DNA from 2 places in the Paenibacillus rhizoplanae genome. Region 2 is predicted to be linked to the other one. Evidence: riboswitches for the same ligand, from Rfam matches in the RefSeq annotation. Region 2 holds a riboswitch; the other holds the start of a gene.
The links. A riboswitch is a leader RNA that binds a small molecule or an ion and turns the genes downstream of it on or off. The one in region 2 is predicted to bind cyclic di-GMP.

Region 1 (3,408 bases), on a different contig from region 2:
ACAGTTCTTTATTCGGCGAGTGATGGAACTCTGAGAAAATAATATCATAAGGCTTGCCCAGAATATGAGCCAGCACATTAAGTCTTCCGCGGTGGGCCATACCCATCAGGATATGCTCTGCGCCGTCATGCGCGGCAGCCCGCACAATCTCATCCAGCATCGGCACAAGGGCATCATTGCCCTCCAGGCTGAAGCGCTTTTGGCCGACGAAGGTCTTGTGCAGGAAGGTCTCGAAATGCTCCACCTGAATCAGCCGCTTCAGCAGCTCCTTGCGCTCCGTATTGTTAAGCGGGGCAGGGGAAGTCATCGATTCCGCCTGGCTGTTGAGCCAGCGCAGCTCGCGTTCATCATGTACATGCCCGAATTCATAGGCGATGGTCTGGGTATAGGCCTGGCGCATTCTGTGGACGGCATCCATCGCGGTATGCACATCCGCAGGGGCATTATCCCAGATCAGCGAAGCGGGCAGGGCATTAAGATCCTCGCGGGTAAGCTCGTAGGTCTCCAGCTCCAGCCATTTGGCCATCGGGTTCGTGCTGCGCTCCAGCGGGTCAATGTCTGCGGCCATATGGCCATATATACGAATATTGGCGATCAGCTTCGAGGCCTTGACAGCCTTCTTGAGCCACTGCGCATCTGCGGATACGGCAGGCCTTGGAGCCCTCTCGGCATCGGGTGCCAGTGGAGGGGGACCGGATACGGTGAAGAGATCGCGGTAATGTTGTTCAACAGAAGAGGGGTCTTTGACAAATTGCTCATATCTTTCTTGGATGTAGCCCAGGTTGGGGCCGTAGTATTTGCTCCATACTGTGTCGTTATAGGGCTCTTTGACTGCCATGAATAGGTCCTCCTAACGGATAAACTCCACGCGAGGCATCCAGTGTGCCACTTGGCGGAGCTGCAAATGTTTGCGGTTTCATTCTCATCCTATTGTGCTACTTTCCGGCGGGGTAATCAATTCATACTTTCGGTCAATCCGTTCGCAATTTGGCATGATTCATTACAGTATTCATACGGAACTATCATAAATAGAAAAAACTCACATAACTCTCCGTTATATAAACAAATGGGTAATTGTCTCTATACGATGGTGCGTGCAGCGGTAAGTCGGGGCGGTTAGAGTTCCCTTTAGTATATTTAAACTATTACATAGGGTTTGAACTTGGAACTGGAAATATTTATATAACCTGCTGGCAATTTCAGCTAAGTTTCCTCACATTTTAACATAAAAAAATTCCAGAAAACGACACACTAATCGCGTATGATCTTGTATAATGTTATTGCGGAGAACGGTTTCATCGATTCTTGCCAGATCCTTTCATGATGGAAAGGGTCCAGTAAAAGGTAAACCTGCCGAAAGACAGGGGCACAAAGTCTCGGATCTAAAGTAGAAATACTACAAAGTAGCAATACTACTATGATGGCCGGACTGCCTGGGGACGCGAAAATTCTAGGAGGAGATTTCTTGGATATGTCCAACCAGGGGAATGACGAGCTGCAGGCAGTTGATCTGGATTTGGAATGGGTAGACTTGCTGATGTCTGCCAAGCAGGCGGGGATCGCGGCGGAGGATATCCGCCGGTTTCTAAGCGAAAAGGCACTCCAGGCGATGTAAGGGCGGTCATCATTGTTCGGATACATACAGAAAAGGCACAGCGGCCGGTACGCTGTGCCTTTTCTGTATGCCTTTGAAAGGATGCCTTCGCCGAAGGTGGCCTCCCTGCCAAGTGAAGTCTTCCCGGCGGCATACAATACTACGTCTAGTTGTCCTTTTGATCCATGCGCCATTTCTGGTAATCGAGGAACTCCTTGAATTCCCGTTTGCTTATACCGGAGGCCATGGCCTCCTGAACCAGCCGGAACCATTCCCCGTCCAGAGCCTGTTCTTCCGTCTCTGCCAGCCCGCCATACAGCAGTGCATGAATGGATACCTGAAGCGCGTCAGCGATTTTTTCGATGAATTGAATGGAGGGGTTGGATTGAATGTTCCGTTCCACATTACTGAGGTATGATTTCGCCACATCAGCCTTATCCGCAAGCTCGGATAACGAATAGCCCTTCTCCAGCCGGAGTTTGTGGATGCGGCTTCCCATAGTATCTGACACGATTACAACGCCCTCCGTACTTTTTGGTAAAAGATAAGAATTTATAGGCTTCGCGCTATACATTCTCCTTATCTTTCTCGCTGAAACGGCACCGCCCGTTAAAGGGACAGCAAAGCCGTTTCCATTTGTAAGTATAACAAAAATCCGCAAATCGGACAAAATTCATTGAACCCGGCAGCCGGGAGAAAAGGAAAAGGCACACCCGGCCCGGTTGGGGAAGGATGTGCCGTCTTCATGGATTGCTGACCTACTTGGCTTCTCCCAGTCCTTGAAGTGCATCGAAGGTCCAGTTCAGAGCTAAGCCGTCACCCTGAAAAATGTTCTGATCGAGCGTGTTGTCTACGAATTCGAAAGCGATCTTGAAGGTCTTGGACCCGGCGGCGGCAATCCCTCCTGGCAGTACGCCTGCTGCTACGAGATCGTAGCTGGGGGTATTCTTCAGATCCTTCAGGGAGATCTCGGACAGCACATGACCGCTTAGTGAACCGCCGGTGTACGTACTATCTAGGAGCTTGACCTTGAAGTGGTCTCCGAGATCCTGGCCCGCGTTATCGCCCATGGCATCGGTCACGGTGTAAGTGGTGGCAAGCTTGAGGAGCTTGATATCCAGTGTGCCGTCATTGGACAAGGTGAAGGTGCGGACGGTGTAGTCTCCCGGCTTCAGATTCGTCAGCGCTACCGGAGTATTGAAGGAAGAGCCGAGCTTCAGCGTACCTGCGGCGAAGGTTGCCGTGCTGGTGGCTGTGGAGCTGAAGTAAGCGAAGGTGCCCCCGCCGATTAAAGACAAACCTAGTGCTGCCGATGCTACGCCAAGACCCAATGTTTTTTTGATACCCATGATTTATTTCCTCCTCGAATGGTTTGATTTGTTGTGGAATTATTTGAGACTGCCTTTTTCCTGGTTGGCTTCGAAATTCAGCGTCAGTGCAAGCGTATCGCCCTGATAATAGTTCTGCGGCTGGAGGGTCTCCTTGAAGGCAAACTGGATGGTCAGGTTATCCGAGGTACCGGCTTTAATGCCGGACTTCTCTCCGCCTAAGATCGCTCCGACAATTCCCCGGGCCACCAGATCGGGACTCTCCTGCTCCAGATCGGCCAGCGAGATGACCAGGAGCGGCGATTCTTTCTTATCCTTGTTCACGAGGAAGGTCACAATAATATCATCCTTGAAATTGTGGGAGCCGTTGTCTCCCTGAGCGTCTGTAATGGCGGATGAGGTGCGCAGTACCACTTTGGGAATATTGAGTGTCCCGTCATTTTTGAGTTTGAAGTCCCGTAAGACGGTATCACCCGGCTTGAGGTT
Region 2 (3,408 bases):
GACTTCTCGCGTAACTTCGGCCACCAAGTGGCGATTACGGCGGGTATGGATTATGCTGAAGGTCAGGCTGTTGTGGTGATTGATGCGGATCTCCAGGACCCGCCTGAGGTCATCCTGGAGATGATCGCCAAGTGGAAGGAAGGCTATGAAGTAGTCTATGCCAAGCGGCTGAAGCGCCACGGAGAGACCTTCTTCAAGAAGGTGACGGCCAAAATCTTTTACCGTCTGCTAAGCAGCATGACCAGTGTAGAAATTCCTACGGATACCGGGGACTTCCGGCTGATCGACCGCAAGGTCTGCGATGTGCTGCGCGGCCTGAAGGAGAAGAACCGTTATGTGCGGGGGCTGGTGAGCTGGGTTGGCTTCCGGCAGACCATGGTGGAATATGTGCGGGAGGAACGCTTCGCCGGGGAGACGAAATATCCGCTCAAAAAAATGATCCGCTTCGCGCTCGACGGAATCACCTCCTTTTCGCACAAGCCGCTCAAAATCGCCTCCTATGTCGGCTTCTTCCTGTCCTTCTCCAGCTTCCTCTACCTGTTTCTGGTCTTATTCCAGAAGGTCTTCACCTCCTGGACCGTGCCGGGCTGGGCGTCCATTGTCGGGGTTAACCTGCTGTTTAACGGCATTGTGCTGATGCTGCTCGGTGTAATCGGGGAGTACATTGGACGGATCTATGATGAATCGAAGGACAGACCGCTCTATATCGTTAGCGAGACCAAAGGCTACCCGGATGCGGAGACCGAAGACACGCGGAAGGAAAGCGATTATGCAAGATAAGGCTTGGCGTGCAGGCATGATCCAGTTTCTGAAATTCAATGCAGTGGGCCTGCTTAACACGTTCATTGATTTCGCGGTATTTACCCTGCTGCATTCCCTGGGGATGCTTAACACCCCTGCACAGATAATTTCCTACAGCGCCGGGACGGCAAACAGCTTTTTCTGGAATAAAAAGGTGACCTTCAAGGGCCGGGACAGAGGCGGGAATGGCGGATTTGACCGGATGCAGCTGGTGAGATTTATTGTGCTGAATCTGCTGGTGCTGGGCATTTCGGTACTGCTGATTCATCTGCTGACTGATCGCCTGGGAATCCAGGTGCTGATGGCCAAGGTGCTGGTTACCTTCATTACAGTGATCATTAATTTCTTTGGAAGCCGGAAGTGGGTATTCTAGAGGTACAGTACATCTTCCTCGTGTCCTGCGGGGTTAGCACTTATTCTATATTGCGGAGGCGATTGTCATGCGGAAGTTATCCTATTTGATTATACTTGCCGGGGTTCTGATTATGCTCTACCCCAAAGGAAGCGAATGGTACGAGGACCGTCAGCAGCAGAAGCTGCTGGAAGAGGCTGAACAGGCCTATAGTGAAATCGTTCCTTCGGCTACGGCTCCTGCCAGTCAGGATCTGAGCAAGCCCTATGCGGAGGTCACCCAGCTGCTGGCGGAAGAGTCCGGTGCGGAAGAGCCGGTGCCCACTACAGCGCCCGAGATTGAAGTTGGAGGCAAGATCACCGCCATTATTGAAATCGACAAAATCGATCTGAAGCTGCCTGTACTGGAGGGCGCCACCAAAACTAATATGAAGCATGCCGCGGCGCATATGAAGGAGACTGCTCCGATTGGTGCGGTAGGCAACGCAGCGATTGCGGCACACCGGTCAAGAACGGCAGGACGGCTGTTCAACAGACTGGATGAGATCGGTAAAGGGGATACCATTACTGTTATTACAAGCGGCCAGGAATACAAGTATGTTGTATATGATGTATCTATTGTAGAGCCTACCGATATTTCGGTACTGAAGGGAAAGGATGATGATAAGATTCTGACCCTCATTACCTGCGATCCGCTTGTCAACCCGACCCACAGACTCATCATTCATGCGAAGTTAACCTGACTTGTCCAAGACAAGGCAATAAAAGTCGAAAAAACATAAAATTTTAGACTATTTTTGTGGAATCTAGCGATTTGGGTCTTGCTAATAGATAGAGATATGGTAAGATATAACTATGAAAGCTAATACACGATAAACGGCAAACCTATCGAAAGGTAGGGACGCAAAGCTACAGGGCCTTCCCTTCATGGATGGCAGCCAGCTACCGAATGAAGAGGCTTTTTTTGTTTGTTTTAATTCTGGATCTGTAATTATATGGTAGTAGATTGGACAGATAAAGCTTATACGATAACGGCAAACCTATCGAAAGGTAGGGACGCAAAGCTAAAGGGCCTTCCCGTAAGGATGGCAGCCAGCTACCGAAAGGGGTTTTATCCATGAAGAAGTTATATTTAATGTTGATTACACTTTTTGTGATTGTCACTTCCGTGCAGACAGGCACTGCTCAAGCAGCTAATGCAGATTCAAGCTGGTTAAATGTTGGACAACTTGGTCAAGGGGTTATCGGGGTTTCATATGATGTTCCTAAGGACAAGAAGATGAAGCTCATGATTACCAAAGACAATAACAGCTATACTTACAACTTATACACTTCCAAACCAACCGAGACGTTCCCGCTGCAACAAGGAAATGGCTCTTACAAGGTCTCCGTTCTTGAGAATACTACCGGCAACAAATACAAAGTACTATCTTCCGAGACTGTATCTCTCTCAATGAGCAATGTGAATGCCGTATATTTGAGCTCTGTACAGAATGTGAAATGGAGTTCTTCCGATAAATCCGTTCAAAAGGCAGCCCAGCTTACAAAGGGTCTGACCACAGATGCAGACAAAGTTAAGGCTATCTACAATTACATCGTAGCTAACGTGAAATATGACTACTCTCTGGCTAACAGCGTAAGCACAGATTATATTCCGAACAACGATAACACACTGGCTACCAACAAAGGTATCTGCTACGATTACGCATCCTTGTTCGCTACTATGCTCCGCAGTGAAGGCATTCCTACCAAATTGGTTATGGGGAATACAAGCTATGTAACTTCATACCATGCCTGGAACGAAGTGTTCATGAACGGCAAATGGGTAACGATTGATACTACAGTGGATGCAGGTCTGGGTAAGAACACCGCGTCAACAGAACTGGTCAAAGCAGCAAGCAAATATACTGCAGCGAAATTCTACTAAGAATAGCTGTGAACTATAGCATTTCCTGAGAATAACCCGCTTAATGTTTAAGCGGGTTATTTTTATTTATATAAAGGTTGCTTTTTAATAGAGGGATAGGTTATTATAAATAAGCGTTGTTGGAACGGCAAAGGAAATGAGAGATTACTTAAAAAAGTGATTTCAAAATAAAGCTTGCATTGTTCAAACGAACGTGATATATTATAAGAGTTGCTGGTGACGAAGTAATCGTCGCTGACAACGAGCTTGATCTTTGAAAACTGAACAACGAGTGAGTATCGGAAATCGCTTCGGCGAGATCCAAAATGAGAATGAAAATTCTCGTCAGA

Region 1: it holds a riboswitch for cyclic di-GMP, as region 2 does, so the genes downstream of both, ACFSX3_RS17480 (anti-repressor SinI family protein) here and ACFSX3_RS16485 (transglutaminase-like domain-containing protein) in region 2, are expected to answer to the same signal.

The regions. Positions count from the first base shown of each region.
Region 1 is NZ_JBHUKY010000030.1:51,421-54,828, reverse strand. Features, by position in the region: gene ACFSX3_RS17485 (2-oxoglutarate dehydrogenase E1 component) at 1-838, opposite strand, end outside; cyclic di-GMP riboswitch class I at 1,334-1,437, shown strand; gene ACFSX3_RS17480 (anti-repressor SinI family protein) at 1,472-1,615, shown strand; gene ACFSX3_RS17475 (helix-turn-helix domain-containing protein) at 1,761-2,093, opposite strand; gene ACFSX3_RS17470 (TasA family protein) at 2,353-2,943, opposite strand; gene ACFSX3_RS17465 (TasA family protein) at 2,983-3,408, opposite strand, start outside.
Region 2 is NZ_JBHUKY010000027.1:22-3,429, reverse strand. Features, by position in the region: gene ACFSX3_RS16500 (glycosyltransferase family 2 protein) at 1-780, shown strand, start outside; gene ACFSX3_RS16495 (GtrA family protein) at 770-1,174, shown strand; gene ACFSX3_RS16490 (class D sortase) at 1,242-1,895, shown strand; cyclic di-GMP riboswitch class I at 2,021-2,102, shown strand; cyclic di-GMP riboswitch class I at 2,176-2,256, shown strand; gene ACFSX3_RS16485 (transglutaminase-like domain-containing protein) at 2,270-3,079, shown strand.